One region of the Paenibacillus sp. XP01 genome, then DNA from elsewhere that is predicted to be linked to it. Evidence: predicted binding sites of a transcription regulator. Region 1 holds the regulator's gene; each other region holds the start of a gene.
What was found. Region 1 encodes Rex, which represses fermentation and respiration genes when NADH is low (regulators of the CRP and FNR family bind a similar motif). Its sites were predicted from a motif close to TTGTGAAATATTTCACAA; they were not measured.

Region 1 (8,130 bases):
ATGAGTACAGGTCACTGCACTAATCCATTTTTTCAAGGGTGGGGATGCAACGATGTTCCAGCATGTTTTCGCGGAAATGAATGACATGTTAGATGAGATTATCAAGCGCTACCCTTCTGCCGAGGGCCTGAAAAAACAGGAATTGCTGCAAAAGTGGAATTTGCTCAAGCGGATGAGTGATAGCGTCATCGACGAATGGCTGATGTTCGAGGAGAAAATGAGCCAGGTTCGCGAGCAGGAAATGAGGCCTGCGGCCAAGCTTGAACCGGAACAGGAAGCAGTGACGGCCCTTCCGGAATTGCATTTGGAATGTTTCAGTCGTGGCCAAGGATACTTTAAGCTGCAAATGTACCCGCAAGCGATCATGCAATTTTCCCGTGTGGTGAATGACTATCCCGACAGCGCGCTGGCCCGTTATTATTTGGGGCTTTCGCATATTCATCTCGAGCAGAACGCCGATGCGCAAGAACACCTGCAGCGCATTCTGCATCTGAATGGGTCCCCGAGGCTCAAAGGTCTTGTGTGTAATGCCCTTGGCTGCATCGAAGCCAAACAGGCAAACACCAAGGCAGCACAGATGTTGTTTGCGCAGGCCCTGCAGCATGACCCGACTTTGACCGAACCGCTGTACAATATGGACGCCTGCAGGCGCAGCAGCGGACCAATGCAATATGGAATCAGCTGACGCAAGGCATAGCCCGCAGGGCGTGCCGGCCGGCGAGCGAAAAACGGTGTCCCCTCCTTTGGCATAGCGGATGGGACACCGCTTTTTTGTCAGTTAATTTTCAAAAGCCCTTTTTTTTGCTATGCTGTAACATAGACTGAAATGAAGGGACCGTAAATTGCAATGAAATTTGCCGTTTTGGATTTTGAAACAACCGGCACACAGTCCGACGGCGAGATTATTCAGGTCGGGCTTGCCATAATAGATCATGACTACAGCATTTCTCAAATATACAGTTCGTATGTAAATCCGGAAGTTCCGATCCCGCCGTTCATTACGGGGTTAACGGGAATCACGGACGAAGATGTGGCGGACGCGCCATCATTGGAAGAGATGATGATGGAAATGGTGCCGCTGCTGGATGATGTCGTGCTGGTCGGGCACAACGTCGCCTTTGACTTTCATTTTCTCCAGAACGCGCTGGACCGCTGTGGTTATTTGCCGTTCACCGGCCGCATTCTGGATACGATCGATTTTCTTAAAATCACGTTCCCCTCGCTGAGCTCGTACCAGCTCGGGTACGTCTCGTCCGAGTTCGGCTTTCAACACGATCGTCCGCACCAGGCGGATAGCGATGCATTGGCTACGGCATACGTGCTGTTAAAGTGTTTTGACGAGCTGCGTGAATTGCCGCTCATTACGATCCAGCGCCTGAGCGACCTTTTTGCCCCCGAGGACAGCGATCTGGGGTGGTTTTTTGACGGGCTGCGCATGGAGAAGGAAGCCGAGCCCATTCAAGATTTGGATGGACATACCTATTATCGCCAACTCGCGCTCAATGTAAGCGATTGGACCGAAATCGGCGCGCCTCGCGACGAGAAGGACGGTAATCCGCTGGAAGGCATCAGCTTTGAGCAATATATGGAGCAGGTTCGGAGTAACCTGCAGAATACGCTGGAGCATTATGAAGAACGCGAGGCGCAGACCCAGATGTTCAGCAGCGTCCGGCAAGCCCTGAGCGAGGATAAGCACCTGCTCATCGAAGCCGGAACGGGCACGGGGAAATCGCTCGGTTACCTGCTGCCAGCCATCTATGAGAGCGTGAAGCAGGAACAAAAGGTAATGGTCAGCACGCATACGATCAACCTGCAGGAACAGCTGCGGGAGCGGGATATTCCCCTTTTGACCCAAGTTGTGCCTTTTCCTTTTAAAGCTGCGGTATTTAAAGGACGAGGACACTACCTGTGCCTGCGCAAATTCGAGCACAAGATTAACGGCCGCGAATTTTCGACGCCGAAGGAAGATTATTTTACCGCGGCGCAGATGATCGTCTGGCTTACCCAGACCGAGACCGGGGACGACGAGGAACTGAATCTCAGCGGCCGCGGCGGGGACTTCTGGGAGACGGTGCAGAGCGAATCGGAATCCTGTCTGGGACGCTCCTGTCCTTGGTTCCGCAAATGTTATTATCACCGGGCCAAGCATGAAGCAGGCTTATCGGACATCGTCATCACGAACCATTCGAAGCTGTTTACCGACGTAAAGGCCAGCCATCAGCTGCTGCCGTCCTACGAGAGCCTTGTCATCGACGAGGCCCATCACTTGGAAGATGTAGCAGGAAAACATCTTGGACTTCATATGAAATATTTCACATTGGTGCATACGTTAACGCGTTTGTTCAAAGACAGCCGCAACGGACAGCTTCCGCTGCTGCGTTCTCAGCTGTCGGGACATGAACGTTCCGTCGAATGGGGATCGGCCATTGACCAGATGTTCCCGATTGCACTGGAAGCCAAAGAAATATGGGATCGGCTCAGCGAGGCGCTGTTTAACCTGCTGCCGGAACGGACCGACGCTTCTCCGGGAGAGACGGGACAATTTTCCCTGCGTTTGAAGAGCACGCAGAAGCCGGCCAAGTGGGAGGAATTGCAGAACGAGGAGAATCAGCTTTACGTCACGCTTGGCGATCTCATTCGCAAGGGAGACAAGCTGATGCTCGAGCTGAAAGAGGATCAGGACGACTATCAGTCGGACAGCTTGATCACGGACATTACGGGCTTGTTCAAAGACCTTTCCACGCTGCGCGAAAACCTGCGCTTCTTCATGCGAATGGACGATGCTGCCACGGTGTATTGGATGGAAGCAAGCGGCCAGTTCCGCAGCAAATCGCTGCAATTGTATGCCGTTCCCGTGGACGTGAGCGCGCAGCTGAAGGAAATGTTTTTCGATAAAAAAAGAAGCGTCGTGCTTACGTCTGCCACACTGTCCGTGGATAAGTCGTTTCAATTCATGATTGACCAGCTTGGCCTGCAGGAAGCCGCGGAGCATGATCGTTTGCTCACGGCGATGCTGCCGTCTCCGTTCCGCTACCGCGATCAGGCGCTGCTGGTGATACCGCGCGATTTTCCGAGCGTGAAAGGGTCGATCGGGGACGCGCATTTCGTGGACATGCTGGTACGATCGTTGGCCGAGACGGCCATCGCTACGCGCGGGCGCATGATGGTGCTGTTTACGTCTTATCGCATGCTGCGCCAAGTGTATGACCCGCTTAAGGAAGCATTGTCCGGAAACGAAATTTCCTTGCTCGGTCAGGGCGTGGACAGCGGCAGCCGGTCCAAGCTCACCCGCAGGTTCCAAGACGCCAAAGCGACGGTGCTTCTCGGGACGAGCAGTTTTTGGGAAGGCGTGGACATACCTGGGGATGCATTGACATGTCTGGCTATTGTCAGGTTACCGTTCCAGCCGCCGAATCATCCGCTCCTGGAAGCCAAAAGTGAATTATTGCAGCAGCAGAAAAAAAACCCGTTCATGAAGCTGTCTGTGCCTCAGGCGGTCATTCGTTTCAAGCAAGGATTCGGAAGGCTGGTTCGCACAGCCAAGGATCGCGGCGTTGTTATCGTATACGATACGCGGGTGATCGAATCATATTACGGAAAATACTTTTTATATTCCTTGCCTGGGCCAAAAATGGAACACATGCTGACCGAGCAAATGGTTCCGCGCATCAGCGAATGGCTCGAACAAGACGTTGAACAAACCTAATTCAGGTAGAAACGACAGAACATTTTTCGGCAATGTTGCGAAACGCCTGCAAAAGGCGGTACACTTGTTGAGATTACATGGCTTCGGGTTGATACGTTAAAGAAGTACATCAAATATAAGGCGGCATCCTTCCTCTAAAATGATTCGAATTAGAGTACACGGCGGGATGCCTCCCTTTTCATCTATTTATCGCGCTTTGGCAAGGAGGAGCAAAAAAAACATGAAATCAGATAAAATTTCGGAAGCCGTCGTGAGGCGGTTGCCGGTATATCTGCGTTATTTGAGTGAATTGCACCAACGTGAGGTAACGACGGTTTCTTCGCAGGAGCTGGGACAGCGCCTGGACCTCAATCCGGCCCAGATCCGCAAGGATTTGGCCTATTTCGGCGATTTTGGCCGCAAGGGCATCGGGTATGACGTATCGTATCTCATTGAGAAAATCCGCCATATCCTGAAGATCGACCAGCAAATCAATGTTGCGTTGGTAGGAGCCGGTAACCTGGGTCATGCCTTGTCCAACTATAATGCTTACTTGAAGGACAACATGAAAATCGTGGCTGTTTTCGATGCATATGAACCCAAGATCGGCACCCAAATCAACAGCTTGAAAGTGCAAGCGATGAATGAGCTGACGGAATCGGTCAGAAACCTTAATATTCGCATCGGCATCATCACCGTCCCCGATACCGAAGCGCAGAATGTGGCCGACCGGTTGATCGAATCCGGGATCGAAGCCATCCTGAATTTTGCGCCAACCATCTTGAAAACCCCGCCGCATGTTCGTATTCATAATGCGGACTTTACGACGGATTTGCTAAGCCTTGCGTATTATTTGGAAAATGGAAAGGACGACGAGCAGGATGACGACAAATAAATGGGTTATACACAACGGCAAATTCGCCGTAAACAAAGGTTTGGAATGGAACGTGGTTCAAGGATACATGGTGGTGGAAGACGACAAAATTCAGTATATCGGCGAATCCTTGCCGGCAGAAGATGAAAGCCTGCCGAAAGTGGACGGAAAAGGATTGCTCTTTCTGCCAGGTTTGATCAATACGCACGGACATGCCGCCATGTCGCTGCTGAGAGGCCACGGGGATGATCTGGCGCTGCAGGTATGGCTGCAGGAGAAAATGTGGCCGATGGAGGCGAAAATGACGTCTGAGGACGTTTATTGGGGGGCGTCCTTGTCGGTGCTTGAGATGCTCAAAGGAGGAACGACGGCTTTTCTGGACATGTATGATCACATGGATCAGGTTGCCAAAGTCGTGGAGCAATCCGGCATTCGTGCAGCGCTCGCTCGCGGCGTCATCGGTCTTTGCTCCGAAGAGGAACAGAAGCACAAGCTCGGCGAAGCGGCTGCGTTTGCCCGCGACTGGAACGGGAAGGCAAATGGACGGATTACTGCTGTAATGTCTCCGCATGCGCCTTATACGTGCCCTCCGGATTACATAGAAAAGTTTGTGCAGGTTGCCCATGATCTGAATTTGCCGCTTCATACCCATATGTCCGAAACGCTGCGCGAAGTGGAACAGAACGTGACCGATTACGGTCTGCGTCCTGTAGCGTACTTGGAGAAGCTTGGCTTTTTCTCGCGGCCTTCCCTCGTGGCTCATGCTGTGCATTTAAACGATGAGGAAATCGAGATTTTGGCTCGCCATAACGTTGCAGTATCTCATAATCCGGGCAGCAATCTGAAGCTGGCTTCCGGCATTGCGCGAGTTCCTGAGCTGCTGAAAGCGGGCGTGACCGTTTCTTTGGGAACAGACGGACCGGCGAGCAATAACAATTTGGACATGTTTGAAGAGATGCGTCTGGCCGCATTGATTCATAAAGGCGTGTCCGGTGATCCGACTGCGGTTCCGGCCGGCGAAGCGCTTCTGCTTGGAACGGCATACGGAGCACGCTCGATTTTCCTCGACAATACCGGCCTGCTTGAAGCGGGAATGAAGGCGGATTTCATCGGGGTCAACATAGACCAGCCTCATCTGTACCCGCATACCGATCTGATTTCCCATGCCATTTATTCGGCGTCGGCCAAAGACGTGGAGCATGTGTGGGTAGATGGCAAACAAGTGGTGAAACATGGCGAGTGCCTGACGATGGACGAGGAACGCATTTTGCGTGAAGCTCAATCGGCGTTTGAGGGCCTGCTCGCCCGTTAATTTCTCATGGGCGCAGCCTCATCAGGGAAAGGGAGTTCGGCTTTTGAAGAAAAAGAAAAAGAAAAAGTGGATATGGATATCGCTGCTGATCCTGATCGTGGCGTTGATTGTATTGCAGCGCTATTACGTCTATGTGACCAAGGACCAGCGCAATCAGGAGGCGCTCGCCCTGCAGGCCGCCCAGCAGCAGCTGGAGCTGACGTCCTACGATAATTTTCAAAAATTCGTATGGGGACAGAAAGAAGGCGAAGACAGCATCTATTGGACGCTGAGCGGCACCAATAAGGATAACCAGGACGTCATTGTGTGGGTCAAGTTCGACGAGACGGGGAAACCGTTGTCCGGGGCGGGTGCAGTGCATAGCGAGCTGCTGCAGAACGGAATGTCCGAAGCTCAAATTCGCCAAAGATTCGCTTCCGAAGTCCCGAATGGCGAAATCAAGCGAATCCTGCCTGGCGTCGTGAACGGCATTTATGTATGGCAAGTTTATTATCATGATGATACACACAGTTATTATCGTTTCTATCGTTTTAGCAATGGGGAGCAAGTGGATCTGGTATATACGATTCCGAACAGCTGACATGCTTACGACCAAACAACCGACAGCGAATGTTGCTGATCGGTTGTTTGCCGTACTTTGATGAAAATTTTGGATTTAAGTAGTTAAAATTAATAAATTCTTCAAATAATCGCCTTCGAAATCGTATATACGATGTGATATACTCAGATATGTACTTGTTGTGCAAATTCGAATGACGGAAATGCTGGAATTTTAGCAAGATGCACGTGCTTGTCGGCTTGCAGCATTTCCGCAGATGACTATACAACGCCCTGTATGGATTCATGCGGGCTAATTTTGGAGGGGAAGCACACTTGAAGTTAAAAGTATTGCCTATTGCTTTAACTGTCGTGATTTCAGCCGTCGTATTGTTTGGAGGTTGGTTTGCATATCGTCAGGTTGCCGTGCATAACCCCATTGAAAAAATGGTGACCCAGTATGACGGGGTCAAAGACGCTCAAATAACCATTAACCGCAATGACGTGTTGTTGAAACTTGATTTGCAGCCGGATGTCGATCTGGGCAAGCTGGTTCAATATATTCATAAAGAAGGACAAACCTTAATCGGTTCACGTTCCATCAAACTGGACGTCGTCGACCGTTCCAACGAAACGCTTGACAACTGGTGGGGAGAGGCGTTGTTCACCGTGGCTCAGGCTATGGAAAACAAACAGTATGCTGAAATTACGCCAACGCTAAGCAAGATGGCTACAGGCGGCATTAAGGTCAATACAGCGATGGACGATAAAAACGTATACGTTAGCCTCAGGGACGGAAATGCGAGCAAGTTTGTCATTTTGCCGCGTGTTCCGGGACAGATAGGAGTGTGGCCGAATGCCTAAATGGACAAAGGAAATTATCATTGGATTCATACCCGTGTTGCTGATTTTTCTCGCATTTATAGGGTTTAATATCATTCCCGTTCTCATTGCAGGTTTGCTGGTCGGAGCGCTGATTCTGACGATGCAAATGCGCGGAGGAATCACGGTGGGAGCCGGGCAAGAGCGCAAACGCAAGAAAAAAGGGCCTTCCAAGCTCACCTTTGAGGAAATCGGTGGTCAGGACAGCGCCAAACAAGAGCTGCGCGAAGCACTGGACTTTTTGATTCGTCACGAGGAGATTCGGAAGTTCGGCATTCGGCCGTTGAAGGGCATTTTGTTGACAGGGCCTCCGGGAACGGGCAAAACGCTGATGGCCAAAGCGGCGGCTCACTATACGGATTCCGTGTTCGTAGCAGCATCGGGCAGTGAGTTCGTTGAGATGTACGTTGGCGTCGGCGCCGGCAGAATACGTGATTTGTTCCGTGAAGCAAAAACGCGTGCTGCCAAAGAAAACAAGGAAAATGCCATTATTTTCATTGATGAGATCGACGTCATTGGCGGCAAACGCGAAGGCGGCCAGCAACGCGAATACGACCAGACGCTCAACCAGCTGTTGACCGAGATGGACGGGATTTATTCCTCCGACACGCCGCGCATTTTGCTGATTGCAGCTACCAACCGCAAGGAGATGCTTGACAGTGCGCTCACGCGTCCTGGACGCTTCGACCGTCACATTCAGGTTGATCTGCCCGACAAGAAGGGACGGAAGCACATTCTGGAATTGCACGCGGCCAACAAGCCGTTGACAGAGGATGTGGACCTTGAGAAAACGGCCGAGGAGTCGTACGGATTTTCGGGAGCCCAGTTGGAAAGTGTCAT
Region 2 (8,130 bases), 1.9 Mb from region 1:
GAATGCCCATGTTGCCGTAGAAATTGTAGGGCAAAATGCATTCCGGTCCGTACGTCTCGGACAACGCGCGGAATCGGGTCGTGATCTCGTCGATCGCTTCGTCCCAGCTGATGCGTTCGAACCGCCCCTCTCCCTTGGCGCCGACACGTCTGAGCGGATACTGCAGCCGTTCCGGATGATAGACTCGCTCCGTCATGTTTCTGACCTTGTTGCAGATGGCGCCTTTGGTGATGGGATGATCGGGATTGCCCGTCACCTTCACGATTTTTCCGTTCTCCTTATGTAGCAGCAGGCCGCACGTATCCGGGCAATCAAGCGGGCAAACCGCCGGAAATACGCCATTGTCCTGATCGATCATGTCCTTTCTCCTCCTCCTGCAAAATGCTATTGCTATATCATATCGCCAATTCGACTTTTTGCGCAAAAAAATTTGCTTTACCTGATTCACCTAAAGATGGCGCGGGTACAATATAAGCAAGGCATCAGGTTAGTGTTTCCCCACTTCCTCCTTATGCCATATCATGGACCACTCCCGAAATTCGCCATGGACAGGTTTCGTTCCCCCGAACCTCTTCATGGCGAATTTACTTTTCTGCGGTTTACATTTTTAAAATGGTAAAAAAACAAGTGCAGGCGTCCCTGCACTTGTTTCGTTATGAGTATAAAACGGTCCTCTTCACGTTACGTTATAACCTCTCGCGGCTTACGAACCTCACACACCTTATTCGGGTTGATTTGGCCGTCTTGCATCGGTAACGAACCTCATGCTCTTCTGTCAATAAAGTGGACACTCTCGTTTATGAGGTTTTTTGGTAATACTGTTGCTCGAATTCCAAAGGAGACAGGTAACCCAGTGCACTGTGTGAGCGTTTGCGATTATAAAAGAATTCCAAGTAGCGATATAGTGCTTCATAGGCTTCTGCCTTCGTTTTAAATCTAGGGATGCGATAGATCAGTTCTCGCTTCAATGTGCTGTGAAAGGCTTCAATACAAGCATTGTCATAGCAGTTTCCAGGCCTGCTCATACTCGCTTTCATCCCATACTGTTCCAACTTGCGTCGATACTCTTTGGAAGCATATTGTGCTCCACGATCAGAGTGGTGGATGAGCCCTTTTGCTGGCTTTTTCGCAGTATAGGCCTAGTTTAATGCATCCATGACGAGATCAGTGGTCATGCGGTCGCTCAGCTTCCAACCTACAATTTGCTTGGTATACAGATCCAAAATGCTGGCTAAATACAGTCTGCCCTGACGGCATGGGATATAGGTGATGTCTGCGACCCATTTTTCGGCCGGTTTTGAAGCTGAAAAGTCTTGCTGGAGCTCATTAGGCGCTACCGGAAACGTATGTCTGGAATCCGTTGTACACACTTTAAACTTAAGCGAAACACAGGAACGAAGTCCGTTTTCGCGCATGATGAAGCCGACCGTACGCTCCGATACGACCCAACCTTCTTTTAAAAGTTCATTGCGAATACGAGGACTACCATACCTCGAATCCGAGTCATGATAGTGCCACAAAATTCGATTCGTAAGGCGTTTCCTCCGCTGATCTCGGTTGGATGGTGCAGCCAAACGCCATTTGTAGTAGCCACTCCGAGACACTTGCAAGACCTTGCACATCTTCTCCACTCGAAAGTCGGAGCGATACTCTTCGATGAATTGGAACCTCAGTTCTTTTCCTTGCTGAAGATGTGCAGCGCCTTTTTTAGAATAGCCAATTCTTCTTTGAGATCTTCAATTTCACGGTCTTTCCGGCGTTGTTCTGCTTCATTGGCCCGTAGTGTTTGTTCGAGATTTCGGATCTTTTCGGGATGATTGACGCTTTCCTGATCGAACTGCCGATACTTGGTCATCCATTGACTCAGCGTACTTTTAGGAATATTTAAATCTTCCGCTACATCGGATAACGTCTTCGTTTGCTCCTGAATGTACTTTACCGTTTGTTTCTTAAATTCTTCATTATAGCGTTGCCGTTGTTCTCCCATGCCGTGGACACCTCTTCTTTCGTTAGGTCTATTATTTCTGTTCCTTAACGATGTGTCCACTTTTTATTCTAGCTGCATCAGACACGTTATAGTTAGCGCAAGGCCACCCGATTCCCCTTTTTCGGTAAAATAGCGTGCGTAGGATTCGTTAGCGCTGAACAATGCGGAAATGAGCCATTATAAGATGCCTCAGGTTCGTTACGCGTCGGATCACGTTGGATTCCTCCATCGCTGGCATTATGCCTGCTTGCTCCATACCGCTCTTGTCTCCGCCTTCGGCTGCGCCCCTTCCGCTGCGGCCGCCTCCGGTTTGGCTGTGCGCATATACGCCAGGTAGTACGCCCCCGCCACAAAGAGCGCGCCTCCCGTCAGATTCCCCAACCATACGGGCACAACATTCATAAAGAACTCGCCCCACGAATAGTGCCCTTCGAAAATGGCCGCCGGAATCAGGAACATGTTGGCCACAACGTGCTGGAAGCCGATGGCCACGAAAGCCATCGTCGGAAACCAGATGCCCAGCACCTTGCCGCTCATCGTGTCGGCTGCATAGGACAACCATACCGCCATCGCCACCAGCCAGTTGCAGCCGATGCCGGAGATGAAGGCCTGCAGGAAACCGTCATGCAGCTTATGCCCCGCCATATCGACCAATTTGGTCAAGTATGCTCCGTCGCCGGTCAATCCCAGTACGTGGCCGAAGAAATACGCAACGAACAGCGCACCCAACAAATTGCCGAGCGTCACCAGCAGCAGGTTTTTGAACATGCTGCCTGGCGTAATTTTGCGTGTCACTGCCGCCAGCGGTACGGCCATCATGTTGCCTGTCAGCAGCTCGCCGCCCCCGACCAAAACCATGATCAGCCCCACCGGGAACACTGCGGCCCCGATAAAATTGGCGATGCTTCCCCACTCCGCCGGAGCAGAGGCAATGACCCGAATATCCAGCAAAAAGCCGAGCGCGATAAACGCTCCGGCCAGAAAACCGAGCACCAACACGGTGGATACCGGACTTTGCGCTTTTTTCATCCCGGTCTGCGCCGTATATTGTGCAACCTCAAGAGGTGTTTTTGCCGCCATAACGCATCCTCCTCTTACTGTGTGATGAATCGCCCTGACAAAGGTCTTTTCTCTTCACCGTTCAACTTTATGTTTTCATTGTATCTCGCCAGGCGGCAAAACTTTGTGCAAATAATCACAATGCCCGTATTAGCGATAATGTTGAACATGTTCCTTTCCATAAAAATGCGGTAAGATGAAGAGAAACCTTACTGGAGAGGGGCTTTGTCATATTGGATTTACGAAAAGGAGCATGGGCTGCGCTTATTCTTGTACTTAGCATTTTGCCTGGATGCATTCTTCACTTGAACAAAGTTCAGCCTTCTCTTGCACAACAGCATCTAAACGCGTTCGAAGACATGATCCACTCTATGGATGACGGGGAATATGCGCTGAACGCACTCATTCCGTTTGACTGGGATGCCATGTATTCATTTTCTCCCTATACCTCCAAAGAAGAAATCACTTCGGCCATCGGCTTCGAAAGCGATCACGTTTATGAATCGGACGATGAAGCGATCCAACAGATCATTTTCGTGAAAGACCGGGAAATCGTCTGTTCCCTCTATGGCTCTGTGGTCAAAATGGGTTATCAATTTCATTTTCAGAGCTATGACGAGTATTATCGTGAAGTGAAAAAGAGTGAGAACTTTAGCGTTACTGTTCTGCGTGAAGAGAATTTCATACATTTGAAGTTAAGTGGCAGATCGCCGCAGCATGCGGACAACCTGTAATCACCAAAAAAACAGCAGGCTGACGGATCTCCGCCAACCTGCTGCTGTTTAAATATCGACTTTACATATATAAAGTGTTAAACCATTGCCGGTGCCTTCACTTCCACTGGAGGCAGAGCTTGGAGTCCCGCCGAGTTCAGGAAGTTCCACGGTTTGTTGTAATGCGGTTGGAAGAAGAAGTCGATGAACGCCAGCTCATCCACCGTCATGTTGTTCTGGATGCAAACCGAGATCGTATTGATCGACTGGGTCAGATCCGCCTGCGACATCACCTGCGCCCCGACGATGCGGCGTGTAGCTTGTTCATACACCACCTTGAGCAGCAGTTTCTCAGCAGTCGGCATGAACTCCGGACGATAGCTGTCTTCCAGCGTAACCGCTTCGACAACCAAACCTTCATCGGCTGCCGATGTTTCGGTAAGTCCCGTACCGGCAATGTTTTGCTCATAAATTTTGATGCCCGATGTGCCTTGGGTTCCGAGGTAAGGCGTTGTCGGACGAACAAGGTTGCGTGCCACGAGCGTACCCATGCGCACCGCGTTGGTCGCAAGCGGAATGTAGGCTGCTTTGCCTGTCGGATTGTAATGGATCGCGCAGCTGTCGCCTGCGGCGAAAACGTCTTTGTGGCTGGTTTGCATGTATTTGTTCACGATGATTGCTCCGTTCGGAAGCATGTCGACTTGACCTTTCAGCAGTCCCGTATTTGGACGGAAGCCGATGCACAGAATGACCAGATCGGTTTCGATCTCTCCTTTGGACGTGATGACTTTGGTTACTTTGCCATTCTCGCCTTCAAATTTCTGTACCGTTTGGCCAAGAGCAAGCTTGATGCCGCGTCCAGTCAGCGTATCTTCGATGGCATCCGTGAATTCACGATCCAGGTATTTGTTCAGGATGCGGTCCACGCTGTCGATCAGTGTGACTTCTTTGCCGTTCATTTGGAAGGCCTCGACAAGCTCCACCCCGATGTAGCCTGCACCAACCACGGTAATGCGTTTGGCCTCTTTTGCCTTTTCAATGATCGTGTTCGAGTGGTTGTAGTTTTTGCAGAGCAGGATGTTATCCATCTCGATGCCGTCCAGCTTCGGAATGACTGGCCAAGAACCGGTCGTTACGATCAATTTATCGAACGTGTCTTCGAACTCTTCGCCGGTTTTCAGGTTTTTCGCCCGCAGCGTATGGTTGTCGGCATCCACCGCAGTCACTTCGTGCAACATTTTGGTGACCACGCCAAGGTCGGCCAGTTGGTCGGGCGAGGAATAGAACAAGCCGTCGGGATCTTTGACTACGCCGCCCACGTAAAGGGCAATGCCGCAGGATAAGAAAGAGATGTTGTCATTGCGTTCGTAAACCGTGATGGTAGCTTCCGGATACAATTTGGCTGTGTTGACGATGGCTGCGGTTCCTGCATGTGTACATCCGATGACTGCGATTTTCATGATGAATTCCTCCTTGAGAGTTGGGCATATGATTAAAAACAGCGGATAAATAAACGATAATTAGATATGTGAAATCATTCACTTTGTAGCGTACGTCCTTTTGTGATTAATTTCACTTTATGCCCTTATTATAATGTGACATTTTTCACATTGCAATAGGTTCTACAAAAAAATTGTACAAATTTAAAGTTTCCTCTCTCGGCTGTGGTTCGCCTTCCCCTTTACTGACATTACATTTTCCCCTGCTTTAAGACAATTTATGCTTTGCCACGCTTGGGTTTGAGACAGGTTTCTTTTCCGCAGATTTTTCTTTCGAACGCCCCCTTCGAGGCATTTGAAAAATTGTCACAAATTTATAACAGGGTGTCATTTTTATGATGGCAAACGCTTACAATCATTAATATAGATGATCCTTATAATGGATTAACTATAATTAAACTCCCAATATTCCCAACAAGGAGGCTTATCTTTTGAAAAAAAGTTCACGGTCCGCCCTGCTTCGATTCATCCCGGCTGCCACCTCCATTGCCATGGTCACTGCAAGTGCTCTGGCCGTTTCGCCGGTTAACGCCGACTCTGCACCGGTTACGATTAAGACCGAGATCATCTCCGCCACTGCGCCTGTGGGGGCGGATGTATCCTCCATTTTGCAGAGGTTCAGGGATTACAGCGCTTTTGCAACGGGAGATCTGGCTAAGGACACGGCCTATGCGCTCAATATCGTTTCGTGGCAGATGCCTCATGGCGGCTTTTTCAAAGCGATGGAAGAAAAATACAAAGCCCGTTGGGATGGCAAAACCGCGCGCTCGGATTGGAAGGACCCGAATGGCGTTGAGCTGGGCACGTTCGATAATGATGCAACCGTCACGGAAATCCGTTTCCTGGCCCATATGTACGATCAAACGGGCAATCCGGTCTTCAAGGACAGTATCCGCAAAGCCGTCCATTTCATTCTGGTTTCGCAATATCCATCAGGAGGCTGGCCGCAAGTGTACCCCAAACGCGGAAACTACTCGGATGCCGTTACATACAACGACAACGCGATGGTGCGCACCATGGTCCTTATTGACGATATGATTGAACGGCGCGAAGGCTTCAATAACGACATTCTGAATGAACAGGATCGTGCACGATTGAAAAAGGCCCTGAACAAAGGCATCGACTACACGCTGAAAGCGCAAATCGTCAACAACGGCGTGCCTACCGTCTGGTGCGCCCAACACGATCCGGTAACCTTCGCCCCGCTGCCGGGGAGGGCTTATGAACTGGCCTCCAAATCGGGATCGGAATCGGTAGGTATTACCGCCTTCCTCATGTCCAGGCCGCAAACGCCCGAGATTAAAAAGGCCGCGCAAAGCGCGCTTCGTTGGTTCGATACCGTTCGGGAAAATGGAACCAAATACAACCGCCAGGGACCGGTGTATTTCGAGCCTGATCCGGGCAGCGTCATCTGGTACCGTTTCTATAACGTGGATGAGGATGTTCCTTTTTTTGCCGACCGGGACGGGTTGAAATACATGGACATTCTGGAGATCAGCGAGGAGCGCAGGCACGGCTATTCCTGGGCCGGAAACTATGCTCGCAATCTGCTTAAACTGGCCTCCGAGCAAGGATATTATACATTGAGGCAGCCGCTCCCCTAGGTCTGCTGCGGCATGACCCAATCCGCTTTGGTACGGCAATTTTGCCGAAAACTGCGAACCATTCCGCCACGTTCACAAAAAAACCTGTCACCGGGCACGTCCGGGGACAGGTTTTTGCGTAATATTCAGGTTTAACCCTTAACCGAGCAATTGCTCAATTTCGGCTGTCATCGCCTCAGGCGATTCCTTCGGCTCGTAACGTGCCACCACTTCACCGCTTCGATTCACGAGAAACTTTGTGAAGTTCCACTGAATCTCATTGCTCTCGCCCTCACCCGGCTGCTGCTTGCGAAGATATTGGAACAACGGGTCCGCGCCTTCGCCGTTCACTTCCACTTTAGCGAATACCGGGAAATTCACGCCGTAGTTCAGCTGGCAGAACGATGCTGCCTCCTCGCTGCTCCCCGGTTCTTGGCCACCGAACTGATTGCAGGGAAACCCGAGCACGACAAGGCCCTGATCGCGGTAACGATCATATAGCTTTTGCAATTCGCCGTATTGCGGCGTCAGCCCGCATTGGCTGGCCGTGTTGGCGATGAGCAGCACTTTGCCTTTATATTGATCGAGCGACACGTCTTGATTGGCGGTAGTTACCGCTTTGTACGAATATACGGACATGACCGATTCCTCCCATGCTTTTGTAGGTTTCAAAGGCTGTGCCTCCCGCAAGGTTCACGAACGATGCGCTGGCGATACAGCCGATATTTCCATTATAAACCTGTCCCTGCCCAATACCAAATCTGCGAAAACGGTACCCTTATTACTTATTCGCCGCGAGGATCGCTTCGTAACGTTCCTGCCGCTCCGCCTTGCTCAGCTTCGGACAGGTGTAGCAATAATCCTGTCCGTCATAGACGACATGATGCAAACAGCAGGCGGGCTTCATCAGCAGGGTCTGCCCGGGCTGGTAGGGATTCGCAACCTCCACCGGCTTGAAGGACAGGAGGTTTCTTTTCAGCCCCAACACGTCCGGAGGCATGCTGATCACATGCTCGTATCCTTCGATGACCGCTTCGCGTTCCGCCTGTTCAATGGGCATCTGCTGCACCGCCGTTGTGAACCATCTCAGAATGCCCGCCAGCTGCGACCACATTTGGCCCGGTTTGGCCCCTCCGGCTGCTGCCACTCCCTCAATCATCGGACGCAGCTGCTCGCCGTAGTATGCCGTAAGCACCTCGTTTCGCCATGAGGACTGGGCACATGCTCGATTCCGGGGTTCATCTCCCTCGGCTGCCTGTTGAACATGCGGACGCTCTGTCGCATCCCTA
Region 3 (8,130 bases), 540 kb from region 1:
CAGCTCATGGCCCTCAATATCAACCACTCTTCCGATGCGCGGCAGAAATTCCTCAATCTCTCCCGCTGCGAAATACGTTCCCGTTTGCTTGGTCGTCATATGAATCTCTCCTTTGTCTGTAATGATCATCTATGAAAACCCCGACCGAGGCCGGGGCGGAAGGTGCCTGGGTTTATGGACGAGCTGCCACCTCGATGCCTTGAAAGAGCTTGCTTTGTCCTTGTTCGTTCCGCAATGCTTTTTTCCAAGGGTCCTCGACTTGCTGTAAGGCGAACTCGATTCGGGCCATCAATGCTTTGCGTTCCTCGATATTGTCTACCACGACCGACCGGATCTGCTCTAGTCCGATGCGCTCTACCCACTCCGACGTCCGCTCCAGATAATTGCCTGTTTCGCGGTAATATTGGATGATCGCGCCGCACAGCTCGATCAGCTCCTCGTCGGTTTTCACTTTGCAGAGCGAGTCGGCCAAGCGGGCTTTGATGCCGCCATTGCCGCCGATGAACAGCTCCCAGCCGCCATCGTTGCCCACGATCCCGATATCCTTCGTGCACGATTCCGCGCAGTTCCGCGGGCAGCCGTTCACGGCCATCTTGAATTTGGCAGGCAGATCAAGGCGTTCGAACTTGCGCTCCAGCAGCGCGCCCATGGCCATCGAATCCTGCGTACCGAAGCGGCAGAATTGCGATCCAACACATGTTTTGACCGTGCGCAGCGATTTGGCGTACGCGTAACCTGAAGGCATATCCAGTTCGGCCCATACTTGTGGCAGGTCTTCTTTCTTAACCCCGATCAGGTCGAGCCGCTGCCCGCCCGTTACTTTCACGGCTTTGACGTCGTATTTCACCGAAATGTCGGCAATGCGTTTCAGTTCCTCCGGCGTAGTTACCCCGCCATACATGCGAGGTACAACGGTATACGTACCGTCTTTTTGAATGTTGGCGTTCATGCGTTCGTTCACGAAACGAGATTCTTTCTCGTCCTCATGGGTGTCGGGGTAAATCATGCCCAGGTAATAGTTGATGGCTGGACGGCATTTCGAGCATCCCTCAGGCTGGGACCAACCAAGCACGTTCATGACTTCTTTGCTTGTTTGCAGTCCTTTTTCCCGGATTTCGGCCACGATTTCGTCCCGGCTCAGCGAGGTACAGCTGCAGATGCCTTGTTTGGCTCCGCTTGTGAAGCCGTCTCCAAGTACATATTGCAAAATCTGTTCCACGACCGGTTTACAGCCGCCGCAAGAACGGGTTGCACCCGTGCAGGCTTTGATCTCGTCCACGCTGCTCAGCCCTTGATTGGTAATGGCATCCACGATGGCCCCTTTGGTAACGCCGTTGCAGCCGCAAACGATCTCGTCTTCAGGCATCGTTTCCACGGAGGTAGCCTTTTTGTGGCCGCCGCAGCCGGTACCCATGAGTGAAGCGTACAGGTCATCGGTCATTACCGCCTGTTGTTTGATCCATTTTTGCAGCTCGGCCGAATCGGAGATGTCCCCGAACAGCACGGCCCCGACCATGATGTTGTCGCGCAGCAATATTTTTTTGTACGTGCGTTTCCAGTCGTCTTTGTGCGAAATGATCGTATGTTCGGGACGATCAAGGAATTCACCTGTCGAGAACACGTCGACGCCCGAGATTTTCAGTTTCGTGGATACCACCGAGCCTTCATACGGGGCGGTTTCCACGCCGCAAATATGTTTCGCCAGAACCATGCCCTGTTCGAACAATGGGGCAACGAGGCCGTAACAGGTGCCGCGATGCTCGGTACACTCGCCGACAGAATAGACGTTTTCCATCGAGGTTTGCAAATAATCGTTAACCACGATCCCGCGGTTCACTTCGATGCCGCTCTCGCGGGCCACGCTTGTGTTTGGCTTGATGCCGACCGCCATCACGACGAAATCCGCATCCAGCACCGAATCGTCGGCGAATCGAAGGCCCTGCACGCGCTCGCCGCCGATCAACTCCTTCGTTTCCGCGCCCATTTTGAATTTGATGCCTTGTCGCTCCAGTTCCGCCTTCAGCATGGCTGCGGCTTGCGGATCAAGCTGACGCTCCATCAAGTCCTGCATCAAGTGCACCACGGTAACGTCCATGCCGAGCTGCACGAGACCTTTAGCCGCTTCGAGGCCGAGGAGTCCGCCGCCGATGACCGCCGCTTTTTTGTATTGCTTGGCCGCCTCGAGCATTTCGTTGCAATCCGCGATGTCCCGGAAACCGACGACGCCCTGTTTGTCATGTCCCGGAACCGGAAGGATAAACGAACTGGAGCCTGTTGCGATGATCACTTTGTCATAAGGAATGGTTGTGCCCGCGTCGGTTACGACTTCGCGTGTTTCCGCGTCAATCCGTGTAGCGGTTGTGCCTGTATGCAGTGTAATGCCGTAGTCCGCATACCAGTGCAGATCGTTCAGCACGATGTCGTCGATCGTTTTGCTGCCTTCCAGCACATAAGAAAGCATGATGCGATTGTAGTTGGGATAAGGTTCTGTTCCAATGACGGTAATGTCAAAGCGGGAGCTGAGTTTCAGAATTTGCTCCACCGTGCTGATTCCTGCCATGCCGTTTCCGATAATAACTAACTTTTCTCTATTCCCGTTCATGTGTATATGCCTCCTTGGATGTACACTGTGCGTTACCACGAATTTTAGTGGTCCATATTTGAATCATACATGACATAGCCGACATATTATGTGATATTTTTCACTAATAACGATAAAACGATCACTAATTTAAAAGTGTGACGGGGCTCACGAAAACGAAAATTTATTATTTGTGTTTTTCATGTATGAATGGGATATACGCGCTACTACCACAAAATGGAGGATCAAGGCAAACGATGAATGCGAACTATTGTTCTTATTTCGCTTTCATTGTATGATAAAAGACGGACCGTCCCTGTTCCCTATTTTTGCGAAAGGATGTTATGGCATCATGATGGGAAGATCCCACCTCATTATCGGGACAGGCGTTTCTCTTTCTGTCCTTCAATTTGCGGGCGTGCCTGTAACCGTTCCTGCCGTTGCCGCGGCGTTAATCGGTTCGCTGCTGCCGGACATCGACGAACCGAATTCCTTGCTGGTGTCCAAGGCGCTGCCAAACGGCTTGCTTCGGCTGCTGCAAACGATTCTGCTTCCTGCGGCCGTGTTCGTTTATTTTGTCGTTCCGGCCAAACCGTGGAATTTGCTGCTTGCCGCGCTGATCGCGCTCGTTTCGTTTTTGCCGTCCAGGTCGCTGCGCAAGGTGTTGATGTTTGCGATCGGGCTTGGCCTTGTGTTTTATGGCCATTCGCTTGCACCCTGGAACTTGATCGGGGGAAGCTTGCTCATGCTCTGCACCACGCTCACGCATCGGGGGCTTACGCATACGCTGTATGGAACCGCCGTATGGACGGGGCTGTTGTATGCGACAACCCAGCAGCAGCAGGGGGATGCCATCTGGCTGGCCGGAGGTTCGGCTTATGCCATGCATCTTCTTGCCGATTCGCTGACGAATCGCGGCATCAAGCCGTTGCCGCCATTGAAGTGGCGGATCCGCGCCAACTTGATGAGCACCGGATCAAGGCATGGGGCCGTGGTTGAAAACGTATGTATCGTGTTGACGCTGATTTTGGCCTGGATCGCCTTTTCGCCGATGTTTTTATGAATGGCCGGCCAGGCAACCGCAAATGACGTTCGAACCAAAAATGCCAGTTCCGATGATGCGGGACTGGCGTTTTTTTAACTATGCGCAGCCATAGAGCAAATCCGCTTCGCATGTTGAATGGTTTAGCCGCTGGTGGGTGCACCGGACAGAGTTTCGATGTCCGTTGATCCGAACACGAACAGCATAATAAGAATGAAAGCAATCAGCAATTCGGCAAAGCCGACGCCATCGAAAGCGGATGATTCCACAACAATCCCTCACCTTCCGCATCCTGCATCAGGAATTCATTCGCTGCTGGAAAACCTGAATGATGTCATTGATGGTCATATCTCCATTCTGATCCAGAAAATCCTTCAATTGATCCGCATTGCTCGGTTGAAAATCCTTCAACGTTTTATATCGTCCCGTCAAGGTAACCAGCAAGGTTGCTCCCCGGAATAGCGTAACGGCGTCAACTCTTAATTTGCCGCTAACAAGCAAAGCCGCGACGATGAAAGCCAGTTTTTTGCTTGAAAGGCTTCCGTTCAGCAGATCGTTGGCTACGTTCGTTTTATTTGAATTTTTATTGGATGATCTGGTTGTTTTCCCTTTCCTTCCGGTTGCCATCACGGATCACCTGCTGTTTTCTCGGTTTGGAACTTGCTTATGTATTCTATCTTATGAAATCTTCGGATGAAAGGTTCTCGACCTGAAAAGAAATAGGGGCTGACCCTCGTCATTTTCATGACCTACGGGACAGCCCCAATCTGTTATTACGATCGCTCAGGCGTTATCAATAATGGTATTCAGCGTGGTCCGGTCCAGACCTTTGACCAGCTTCACGAGCAGCTCTTTCGCCGCATCGTAATCATCCGTATGGATAATGGAAGAAGACGTATGGATGTAGCGCGCGCAAATGCCGATGACCGTAGAAGGCACCCCGATGCCGCTCAGATGAACCTGTCCGGCGTCCGTGCCGCCCGGAGAGATGAAATACTGCATTTTGATCTGATTCGTGGAAGCCGTATCCTGCACGTATTCCACAATGCCGCGGTGGGTGAACATGGTCGGGTCGAAGATTCGCAGCAGGGCGCCTTGGCCGATATGTCCGAACGATTGTTTGTCGCCGGTCATGTCATTGGCTGCACTGCAATCGAGTGCAAAGAAAATGTCAGGCTGAATGAGGCTCGCTGCCGTACGAGCACCGCGTAGACCCAGTTCTTCCTGAACGGTTGCGCCGCTGTAGAGCGTGTTCGGCAGCTGTTCTTTGTGCAGTTCCTCCAAAAGTTCCAGCGCCAAGCCAACCCCGTAACGGTTATCCCAAGCTTTCGCCATGATTTTTTTCGGATTGGCGAGCGGTGTGAACTCGCAGATCGGCACGATCTGCATGCCTGGATGGATGCCCCATGATTCGGCTTCTTCCCGGTTATCCGCTCCGATGTCCAGATACATGTGGTTCAGATCGACGGGTTTGCTGCGTTGGGATTCGTCCAGCAAATGGGTAGGTGTCGATCCGACTACGCCTGTAATCCGGCGATCGGGCGTAATGATCTGCAATCGCTGCGACAGCACGGCCTGGCTCCACCATCCGCCGAGTGGACGGAACTTGATCATGCCGGTCTCCGTAATGCCTGTCGTCATAAAGCCCACTTCGTCAAAATGACCGGCTACCATGACTTTCGGTCCGGTTTCTTCCCCGCGCAGTACGCCGAAAAGACTTCCCAATCGGTCCTGAACGAATTCTTGCGTGTAAGCCGACATTTGTTCTTTCATCCAAGCGCGCAGTTCGCGCTCAAAACCCGAAACGGACGGAAATTCGGTCAATGTGCGAAACATGTCCAGCGTTTTTTGATTCATGCATAACCAACTCCTCTGTTTGTATGTAAGGTAAACGAAGTCGCGGCAGAACGGCTGCCGGACGGATGGCTTTCCGGAAAAGGAAAGACAAATTAACCACTGGTCACATCATAGTATGAACGTTGTTATCCCAAATGTCCATGTTTGCGTCATGTATAGGAAAGGTGGAATAACCCACAGCCGCGTAGAAGGTCTGCAAATCTCCGCACATGCCCCTGTCTGGCAGCATGGTTTGTGAATATGCATAACTGGAACGGACTCGGACCCCTGAAGGAGATGGAGACAACGATGAAGCCGGATTACCAGAGAAAAGAAGAGATCATCATCATCGTACTGTTTATGCTGCTCGTGATCGTCCTGATTTATTTGTGACGCTAGAGTATTGAAACCTCCGACATCCGGTTGCGGGCTTGAGCTGCTTTGGAAATAAATGCCTCGATTTGCCGGATACATAACCTTGGGAGCAATAACAAACAATGTAGAGAGGAATTGACTCCAACATGCTGTGAGCAGCGTGATTCCATTTCGAAGGAGGTCTTCACCTTGCCAACTCAAACGAAGGGATTCGGCAGTGGGAAAAAAGCATCGTCCATATCCATCAGCGAGCAGGAGTACAAGAAGGTTGCCAAAAAACATGAACCGGCACGGCCGATCTGGGGCAATTGCGTTAAGGCCTTTTTTGTGGGCGGCACGATCTGCCTGATCGGACAAGCGATCCAACAGGCTTTTATGGCAGGCTTTGACATGACGTCCAAGCAAGCGTCAAGTCCTACCGTGGCGGTCATGATTTTGATTTCGGTCATTTTGACGTGTTTGGGCGTTTACGACAAAATCGCCCAATGGGCCGGAGCGGGAACGGCCGTGCCTGTAACCGGGTTCGCCAACTCCATGTGTTCCGCCGCGCTTGAGCATCGGGCGGAGGGCCTTGTCCTCGGCGTCGGTGCGAACATGTTCAAGCTGGCCGGCTCGGTCATCGTCTTTGGCGTCGTCGCCGCGTTTATTATCGGCGTCGTGTATGCCTTTCTCGGATTCGGGGGTGGGCATTTATGAAAAGGGTCGGCCGTCAGACCTGGCAGTTCGACAGCCGTCCCCGTCTCATCGGCCGAGCGACGGTCGTAGGGCCGGACGAGGGGCAGGGACCGCTCGCTTCCGATTTCGACTATGTATACGACACGCTTGAAATGGGCGAGAAGACGTGGGAGAAAGCGGAGCGCAAACTGCTGGAAAAAGCGACTCAACTGGCGCTGATCAATGCCAATATCACCAAGGAGGAGCTTCATTTCTTCGTTGGCGGTGACCTGATGAACCAGATCATTAGCAGCTCCTTTTCCGCAAGGCAGCTGGGAGCGCCTTATTTGGGCGTGTTCGGGGCGTGCTCCACATCGATGGAAACGCTGGCGCTGGCCTCCATGATCGTCGATTCCGGAGCCGGAGATTACGTGTTGGCCGGTACGGTGAGCCACAATTGCACGGTGGAGAAGCAGTTCCGCTATCCGACGGAATACGGCTCGCAGAAGCCGCCGTATGCCCAATATACCGTTACCGGTTCAGGCTGCGGCGTCGTGGCTCGTACCGGAGAAGGCCCTGCCGTTACAAGGGCAACCATCGGAAGAGTCATGGACATGGGCATTAAGGATCCGTTCAACATGGGCGCTGCGATGGCTCCTGCAGCAGCCGATACCATCGTCTCCCACTTCCGGGATACCCAGCTTGACCCCAGTTATTACGACCTGATCGTCACCGGCGATCTGGCTTCCGTGGGACTGCCGATCACAAAGGAATTGCTTCAGAAGGAAGGTATCTCTATGGAGCAGACGACGTTCAACGATTGCGGTTTGATGATCTATGATCGGGACAAGCAGCCCCAAGTCGTTGCAGGAGGCAGCGGCTGCGGTTGTTCGGCGACTGTAACGTATGGCCACATATTGAACCGAATGCAGGAAGGCGAACTGAAGCGGGTGCTCGTCGTTGCTACAGGGGCTTTGCTGTCCCCGCTATCGTACCAACAGGGTGAAAGCATTCCATGCATCGCGCATGCGGTCGCCATTGAAAAGGAGGATTAAACGATGCAGTTTTTGTGGGCTTTTATCATCGGGGGCCTCATCTGCGTGATTGGGCAAATTTTGATGGACGGCGTCAAGCTGACCCCTGCGCATACGATGAGTACGCTGGTCGTGGCTGGTGCGTTGGCTGATGCGTTCGGATGGTACGATCCGCTTGTCAAGTTCGCTGGCGCGGGGGCATCCATTCCGATTACGAGCTTTGGCAACTCGTTGGTTCATGGGGCGCTGACCGAATTGGAACGCGATGGATGGCTCGGTGTCATTACGGGCATCTTTGACGTGACCGCGGCGGGCATTTCCTCGGCGATTATTTTTTCCTTTCTGGCGGCATTGGTCGTCCGTCCCAAAGGATAATCGCCGGGCGTTCAGCGGCAAAAAGCAAAATGGCAATGGCCCGGTAATCTCCGGGCTTTTTTGTCGTAAATGGACAAACTTTGCGGCAGAGGCGGCGGCTGGAAACAAATTGCGATTTCCTTCGAGTGTACTCAGGACCTACAATCATGTACAATAAAAGGAAATCTGTTTGCTTTTTTAGGAGGTTTAGACCAAATGCCTGTGCGCAAAGAATCGATCCAAATCATTTCGGC
Region 4 (8,130 bases), 600 kb from region 1:
TACGATCGAAGAGGATTACCGGGAGATCAGTGTCATGAAAGCCATCGGGATCGCAGAGAAAGACATTAAGAAACTGTATCTCATGAAGTATGTATTTATGGCCGGGTTCGCTTCCCTGCTGGGTTACGTTGCATCACTAGGCGTTAACAGACTTTTTGTCTCAAATATTTTGTTGTATATGGGCAAAGCACCTGCAACCCTGCTGCATTTTGCCGTGCCTTTACTGGCTGCCGGATTGATATTTGCCATGGTCGTTCTGTTCTGCCGGACGGTGCTGCGGCGGTTTCGGTCCATCTCTGCCGTGGAGGCGCTTCGGACGGGAAGTCTGGGAGATACACAGATCGTTCGCAATCGTCTCAGTCTGTCCCGCAATCGCTGGTCTTCCGTGCCGATCTTTCTGGGACTGAAAGAAGTCGTACAGCGAATCAAGATGTTCCGTTTGTTATTATTCGTGTTTGTCGTCAGTTCGTTCATCATGATCGTGCCGATTAATTTCCTTAACACTTTGCAGGCACCAAGCTTTATTTCCTATATGGGTGTAGGACAAAGCGATATTCGCATTGACTTGAGGCATACTGATGATGTTGAGCAGCGCTATGAAAATCTGATTTCCCGGATCAAGACCGACCCCGACATCAAAACGTATTCCCCGCTGGTAACAAGCCAGTTCAAAGTTCGGAATGCAGAGGGCAGTTATGATAATCTGAGCGTGGAAACCGGCGACTTCAGCATTTTCCCGTTGTCTTATGTCAGCGGTAATGCGCCAACGACCGAGAACGAAATTGCATTGTCCGATGCGAACAGCAGCGAGCTCGGGCTGAAGACGGGAGAACAGTTAACCTTACTGGTTAATGGCAAAGACCAGGTCATGACGGTCAGCGGTATCTATCAGGACGTAACGAATGGCGGAAAAACGGCAAAAGCTCTGCTGCCATACAACAAGGATAGTGTGCTGTGGTATGTGGTCAGCCTTGATCTGAAAGATCGCAGTCAAATGGCTGCCAAAATTGCCGAATTTGAAACATCCTTCTCTCCAGCAAAAGTGACGGATCTTCAAGGGTATCTGGATCAGACGCTCGGGGGAACCATTCAGCAATTAAAGCTGGTCACCATGCTGGCCTTGGCCATCGGGGTATTCATATCGATACTAATCACCTCGTTGTTTCTTCAAATGTTGGTAGCCAAGGATAATAACGATATTGCTGTGCTAAGAAGTCTCGGTTTTGCCTTGTCCAAGATTAAGCTGAAGTATGTAGTCATGTCACTTATCATATTGACTTTCGGAGTTGCTGTCGGAACAGTACTGTCAAATACGCTCGGACCACTGCTTGTCAGCAGTATTATGTCCACATTTGGCGCTTCCAGTATTGTCTTCGTTATTGACCCGATACAGGCGTATATTCTGTGTCCGTTGTTGCTTGCAGGAACCATCGTACTGACGGCTTGGATCAGCATCCAGTCGATCAAGGAAGCCAGCATATCCAAAATGATCGTGGAATAGGGAGGAACAACGATGACAACGATACTAGAAGCCAAAGACGTGAATAAATCCGTAGCAATCGGTGAGAATGAAGAGTATAGCATTTTGAAAGATATTAATCTCCAATTAAAAAAAGGAGAGTTCGTATCAATTATGGGCCCGTCCGGCTCAGGCAAGTCTACGTTATTGTACAACATCAGCGGCATGGATCAGGTCAGTGCCGGCAGTGTCTACTTTAACGGCAAAAAAATATCCGCATTCCAGGAGAGCGACCTCGCAAGTTTGCGCTTGACCAAGATGGGGTTTATCTTTCAGAACATTCATTTGCTCAAGAATCTGAACTTGCTGGATAACATCGTACTTTCCGCGTATCTTGCCAAGAACAGCAGCAGGGATGCCATTAATGCAAGGGCGCTGTCACTCATGAAAAAGATGGGAATTGACGGGCTGGCTCATCACAACATCACGCAAGCCTCGGGAGGGCAGCTGCAGCGGATTGCCATTTGCCGGGCGCTTATCAATAATCCGGATATTTTGTTTGGAGATGAGCCGACAGGGGCACTGAATTCCAAGTCTACACACGAGATCATGGATATTCTTGGCGACATCAATGCCGCAGGTACTACCATTCTGCTTGTAACGCATGATGTCAGGGTCGCTGCCAGATCAGAACGAGTTCTGTTCATGATGGACGGCAAACTGGTCGCAGATAAACATATCGGCAAATATGCAAGAGAACGTCAGGATCTGAAAAACAGGGAAGGTCATCTGTCACAATGGTTAGCTGAAATGGGGTTCTAATTCAAGAACTTCACGACTAGAATAGACCGACAGTCGGTCGAATGGAACGGAGGACAGAATATGAGATTAATTAAAAATCCGGAAGAACGCAGAAATGAAATACTGGATGCGGCCGAGATTCTGTTCGTGACAAAAGGGTACACCAAAGCGACTGTCATGGATATTCTCCAGGCTTGCAACATTGCCAAGGGCACCTTTTATTATTATTTTCAGTCCAAGGAAGAGGTTATGAATGCCATCGTCATGCGTTTTATTCTGAACGGGGAGGCATCAGCCAAACGTGTAGTATCTGATCCGAACCTGAACGCCCATGACAAAATTTTTCGCATTATTATGGCACAAAATCAGCCTGACGAAAAAAAGCTCGGGCTGATTGAGCAATTGCACCATGTGCAAAATGTGGAAATGCATCAAAAAAGTCTTGTTGAGACGGTTCTCCGATTAAGCCCCATTTTGGCTGAAGTGGTCGAGCAGGGCATTCAGGAAGGAGTGTTTCACACACCTAATCCCAAGGAAGCTATTGAATTTTTGCTGGTATCCTCACAATTTTTACTGGATCAGGGCATTTTTCAATGGGAGGAAGAGGAGCTCCGGAAAAAGGTGGAAGCTTTCGCTCATATCACGGAACGTGTTCTGGGAGCGGAACAAGGAAGCTTCACCTACATCACCCGTTTATATTTCCCACATCAAGCCTAGAAGAGAAAGGAGCAGCATCGATGGAACATACGGTTCAAAAATCCTTTGGCAAGTTTCTGGTTGTATGGTTGGGTCAGCTCATCTCCATGATCGGGATTGGCCTTACGGCCTTCTCACTGGGAGTGTATGCCTTCGAAAAGACGAATACGGCAACAAGTGTTGCCCTCATTACCCTGTTTACATTTCTGCCCAACATCCTGCTCTCGTTATAAGGAAAGAGGCCCATTCGGATGCCATCTAGATCAGCAAGCGAACAAAGGGGAATATTAAACAGAATTTGTTCTGATCGCGTTGACATTCCAACAATCTAGCTTGGGGTGTCTTTTTTGTAAAGGAGAGAACTTTATCGCTGATTCTTTTAGCCTGTATAACAACGGAGGGATGGAAATGAGAATAGCACAACGTATTGGAGTCATATCTTCAACTTGCACCATGATTCTATGGATTATATTAGCTTTATTAAATCCTTACACGCATGAACGTGCTGAGAACGATGTTATAATAAGCACACTATTTTCGCTTTTCGTTCCAGCTTGTGTAGCGTTGTTAGCATCCGTTATCCATAAGCCATCACTTATGTTTATTGCATTTTTGTGGTCGCTTCCTATCAGCCTATATATGACGATGACCCCGAGTATTTTTAAATTGTTTGGAGTTACTTCTTTTATGTACCTCATAGCGGGTATTTTGACAATAAGGTCGCGACTTAAGGGGATTAATTAGGAATAGAGCTCAAGGGACCGAATGCTGGACACCCTTAACAAGATGCTGGAGTATCGTACTCTACTTATGAACGATCCGCAAAAAGCTCAAGAGATGCTAATGACAAGGCATTCAAGCTCATCCGATTAAGATGCTTTAAAATTAGATAGGGAGAGGACGAGGGGCTTACGAGGCATGTTGAGCTGGTACCTTACGACTTACTACTCCCATAAAGAAGATTGAGAACCCCTATTAGGAGAAGTGAACTTTATATTTTGGGAGTAATTGTGTTTAGATTATAACAAATAAAGAATCGTTGGAGCTCATTATAATGAACTTAAATTTGCAAGGTAAAACCTTTAGTTCTGATCTAGACTACTGATGTAGTTTTATTATAGGTTATGTGGAGGATGCTGGATTTCCATGTTCATAAGAGATTGGCATATATCGCTCAAGGGCTTGATAGGTTAACAAGTGATCAAGATCGTTCAACTTTAGGGAGGGACATAACGATGATGAAAATAAAAGACATTCGCGAGCATTCGATCCGTTTGGCCATAGGTGAGCCGCTGCAGCTACCGAGCTTCGTCGAGGCCGAATTGGAGAATGGCATAAATACGACATTGCCGGTGGTGTGGGAAAGCATCCCGCCCGTTCTGCTTGAGCAGTCAGGTACGGTTACCGTTGAAGGAACCGTTAAAGATGACGAGTATCCGAATCCGCTTGTGCTGAATCGCGCCGATCCTTATGTGCTTAAGCATACGGACGGATACTACTATTTTACGGGTTCTGTGCCAGAGTACGATCGCATCGTGCTGCGGAGATCCCGGACCATCAGCGGCCTTTCCGATGCCGAGGAGATGGTCGTCTGGACGAAACACGAAGAGGGGGAGATGGGCAGCCATATTTGGGCACCAGAGCTTCATCATATTGATGGAAAGTGGTATATCTACTTCGCGGCCGGAACGGCAGAAGACAAGTGGGCAATCCGTCCTTATGTCCTAGAATGTGAGGACAACGATCCACTTACGACAAGATGGATTGAAAAGGGGCGAATCAAGCTGCCGGTTGAAAGCTTCTCACTCGATGCCACCACGTTCGAACATCGGGGACAGCGCTATTTGGTTTGGGCTCAGATTGTTGAGGAATCTTGCCTTTATATCGCTCGGATGGATACGCCATGGTCCATTTCGACCGAGCCTGTAAAAATCTCTTCACCGGAATATGATTGGGAGATTCAGCTGCACCGCGTGAACGAAGGGCCGGCAGTTCTGGTCAAGAACGGGCGTGTTTTCATGGCCTACTCGGCCAGCGGGACTGATGATCGTTATTGCATGGGGCTGCTCACGGCGGATGAAACGAGTGATCTGCTTGATCCGTCTTCATGGACCAAATCGAAAGAACCGGTGTTCTCAAGCAGCGAGTCTAATTCTCAATATGGACCGGGGCATAACAGCTTTACGATGTCCGAAGACGGCTCAAAGCTCCTTTTTGTTTACCATGCCCGCCCCTATAAGGAGATTTCGGGAGAGCCCTTGTATGATCCGAACCGACACGCCCGAGTTCAGCAGCTCTTATGGAAGCCGGACGGTACGCCATACTTCGGTGAACCGGGGTGGAAGCTTGATACGGCTGGATACAAAGCAAAATTAAGGATCACGGTGCAAGATGCTGCGAATAGCTTGAATTAATGACAACCCAAAACCTTTCTTCTAGTTATTGTGTGACTAACAATGAATTAGAAGAAAGGTTTCTTTTTTAGGTGAAAACTAAAGTGGTATTATTCAGCATGTTGGTCCAACTGTAATGTTTCTCCATAGGTTAGCTCTATTACGCAATAGCCCAATCGGGTGATTTTTACATTTTTCACGGAGTTGTAAGAAAGAATTGATCCTTCCTTGAACGTTTAGAGGAGAAGGCGTGACCACAATTGCAACGCTAAACGTCAAGTATATAATAAATTTTAAATATCAGGTTTTGTAATACTTGGACCGCACTTTCAACAGTTTCGGGTTACGGCCAAACCTACTATGTGAAAAAAATCTCTTTCTAATCACAAAGCAGCTAAGCATCAATTAGCCCCCGAAGGTCATGAAGTTCAGCATCTAAACCTGATGTTTTGTTTCTTCATTTTAGACAAAAACAAAGTTGGAGGGGAGAAGGTAAAGATGGGGATGGATACGGTACTATGGAGCAAACTGGTGACTGGTATGACGCTAGCATTCCATGTAATTTTCGCAACACTTGGCGTGGGGATCCCTTTAATGATTTCACTGGCCGAGTTAATAGGCATCCGCAAAAAAGATCTGCACTACATACTTATGGCAAAGAGGTGGTCACGAGGGTTCGTTATCTCCGTTGCGGTAGGCGTAGTCACGGGAACAGCAATTTCGCTGCAGCTTTCTTTAGTATGGCCTCATTTTATGAAGCTTGCGGGTAATGTTATTGCGCTTCCATTGTTTATGGAGGTGTTCGCCTTCTTTTTTGAAGCCATTTTCCTAGGGATTTACCTGTACACATGGGATCGGTTTAAAAACCCCATGATGCATTGGCTGCTAACCATTCCGATTGTGGTCGGGGCAGGGATGTCAGCCGTATTTATCACAACGGTAAACGGATTTATGAATCAACCGGGAGGTTTTACGTTTGAAGGAGGACAATTCACAGCCGTTGACCCCGTTCAAGCCATGCTGAGTACGGCAACCTTTTCCAAGGTGTTTCATGTATTAAGTTCGGCCTATTTAACAGGAGCGGCTCTGCTGGCAGGCGTTGCAGCTTTTGCAATGCTTCGAAAAGGAGCTTCTGGATACCACAAAAAAGCCTTAAACCTGATGATGGCAGTGGTTTTGGTGTTCAGTTTAATAAATACATTGGCCGGTGACGTCTCCGCTAAGTTTTTGGCTGAGCATCAACCCGAAAAGCTCGCAGCGGCAGAATGGCATTTTGAAACGGAGAGCGGCGCCGATTTGATATTTTTAGGGTGGCTTAATGTTGAACATGAAATTATAGGAGCACTTCATCTTCCGAAACTTCTAAGTTTCTTGGCTTTTGGAAATTTCAATGCAGAAGTAACGGGTCTGAATGAGTTTCCGATTGACGAACAACCGCCTCTTATCGTTCATTACTTTTTCGATTTGATGGCAGGCATTGGATTTGCATTGCTAGGCATTTCTTTTCTGTATTTTCTCTTCGTATTTTGGAAAAGGCGAAATGAACTCAACAAGTGGCTGCTGAGGTTAGTTGCATTAGGAGCACCGCTTGCTATTTTAGGCGTTGAGTTGGGATGGTTTTACGCAGAACTCGGCAGGCAGCCTTGGATTATTCGAGGATTTATGCGTGTAGAGGAAGCTGCGACGACATCCCCCAGCGTCAGAATCCTTTTTTTCCTTTTCCTTCTTCTATACATCGTGTTGGGGACCGTTAGCGGTCTTGTCCTTCGTCGCATGTTCAAACATAATCCGGCAGAAGTTGAGATGGAGAAATGGATGCAGCATGCAAGCGATAAAACAGCATTGAAGGGTGAGCACGCATGATGAGTTACGAATTGATTGGAATTTCGGTGCTCTGGTTGTTTTTGTACGGATATATCATTATCGCTTCCATTGATTTTGGAGCAGGTTTCTTTGCTTTTTATGCTCGATTAACGAAACAGGATCATGTAACCAATAAGCTGATTTCTCGTTATTTATCGCCCGTTTGGGAAATTACGAATGTATTTTTCGTTTTTTTCTACATTGGCATAATCGGCTTTTTCCCGGAAACCTCCTATTATTATGGATCAGCCATGCTTGTCCCAGGAAGTCTTGCCGTCATTTTGCTCGCGATTCGCGGTTCATTTTATGCATTTGAGAATTATGGTTCAAAAAATAATCTGGTTTATCTGTTTCTGTATGGAGCAACCGGGGTGCTTATTCCTGCCTCACTGTCAGTCGCGTTGACGCTATCCGAAGGCGGATTTATTTTGAAACAAGGAGAGACGGCCTCGTTGGATTACTGGGCGCTCTTTAGCAGTCCATTGTCCTGGAGCATCGTTGGGCTGGCCATTGTTTCTGTTTTATTCATCAGCGCTTCCTTTCTGGCTTTTTACGCTTCGAGGGCTGAAGATCATGGAGCATTGAAATTGATGCGGACCTATGCCCTTTTTTGGAGCACACCTACAATCGTGATCGCATTGACGACATTTATTTTTTTGGGCCAACACAATGAACGGCATTTTCAAAATATGATGGATTTGTGGTGGCTGCTCGCATTTTCTGTGGCCTTCTTTATGATCGCCATGTGGCTGTTATATCGAGGACGTCGTTACGGCTGGGCGTTTATATGCATCATGCTGCAATTCTTCAGCGCTTTTTTTGCTTACGGAATTGGACATTATCCATACATTCTTGACCCATACATCACCATTCAAAGCAGCGTCACCTCCTCATCCATGGGCTTCGCACTGGTGGTCG

Region 2: a site for Rex is predicted at 3,171-3,188, ahead of SNR34_RS28845 (formate/nitrite transporter family protein). Genes of this name have one in related genera too.
Region 3: a site for Rex is predicted at 2,691-2,708, ahead of nirB (nitrite reductase large subunit NirB). Genes of this name have one in related genera too.
Region 4: a site for Rex is predicted at 5,710-5,727, ahead of SNR34_RS17455 (cytochrome ubiquinol oxidase subunit I). Genes of this name have one in related genera too.

Annotation. Positions count from the first base shown of each region.
Region 1 is NZ_CP139481.1:4,474,457-4,482,586, reverse strand. It holds gene SNR34_RS20055 (tetratricopeptide repeat protein) at 86-685, shown strand; gene dinG (ATP-dependent DNA helicase DinG) at 848-3,706, shown strand; gene SNR34_RS20045 (redox-sensing transcriptional repressor Rex) at 3,873-4,580, shown strand; gene SNR34_RS20040 (amidohydrolase) at 4,567-5,871, shown strand; gene SNR34_RS20035 (cell wall elongation regulator TseB-like domain-containing protein) at 5,915-6,451, shown strand; gene SNR34_RS20030 (hypothetical protein) at 6,745-7,272, shown strand; gene SNR34_RS20025 (AAA family ATPase) at 7,265-8,130, shown strand, end outside.
Region 2 is NZ_CP139481.1:6,396,369-6,404,498, forward strand. It holds gene SNR34_RS28830 (molybdopterin-containing oxidoreductase family protein) at 1-358, opposite strand, end outside; partial or broken gene SNR34_RS28835 (IS3 family transposase) at 798-1,721, opposite strand; gene SNR34_RS28840 (transposase) at 1,670-1,987, opposite strand; gene SNR34_RS28845 (formate/nitrite transporter family protein) at 2,225-3,067, opposite strand; gene SNR34_RS28850 (hypothetical protein) at 3,280-3,780, shown strand; gene SNR34_RS28855 (FAD-dependent oxidoreductase) at 3,858-5,219, opposite strand; gene pelA (pectate lyase) at 5,690-6,862, shown strand; gene SNR34_RS28865 (glutathione peroxidase) at 7,001-7,480, opposite strand; gene SNR34_RS28870 (IucA/IucC family C-terminal-domain containing protein) at 7,623-8,130, opposite strand, start outside.
Region 3 is NZ_CP139481.1:5,016,091-5,024,220, reverse strand. It holds gene nirD (nitrite reductase small subunit NirD) at 1-99, opposite strand, end outside; gene nirB (nitrite reductase large subunit NirB) at 173-2,602, opposite strand; gene SNR34_RS22630 (metal-dependent hydrolase) at 2,934-3,644, shown strand; gene SNR34_RS22625 (hypothetical protein) at 3,767-3,892, opposite strand; gene SNR34_RS22620 (hypothetical protein) at 3,921-4,250, opposite strand; gene SNR34_RS22615 (M42 family metallopeptidase) at 4,407-5,480, opposite strand; gene SNR34_RS22610 (hypothetical protein) at 5,715-5,852, shown strand; gene spoVAC (stage V sporulation protein AC) at 6,024-6,530, shown strand; gene spoVAD (stage V sporulation protein AD) at 6,527-7,543, shown strand; gene spoVAE (stage V sporulation protein AE) at 7,547-7,897, shown strand; gene SNR34_RS22590 (AAA family ATPase) at 8,093-8,130, shown strand, end outside.
Region 4 is NZ_CP139481.1:3,871,775-3,879,904, reverse strand. It holds gene SNR34_RS17480 (ABC transporter permease) at 1-1,501, shown strand, start outside; gene SNR34_RS17475 (ABC transporter ATP-binding protein) at 1,514-2,281, shown strand; gene SNR34_RS17470 (TetR/AcrR family transcriptional regulator) at 2,342-2,977, shown strand; gene SNR34_RS17465 (hypothetical protein) at 2,998-3,189, shown strand; gene SNR34_RS17460 (family 43 glycosylhydrolase) at 4,192-5,370, shown strand; gene SNR34_RS17455 (cytochrome ubiquinol oxidase subunit I) at 5,848-7,212, shown strand; gene SNR34_RS17450 (cytochrome d ubiquinol oxidase subunit II) at 7,209-8,130, shown strand, end outside.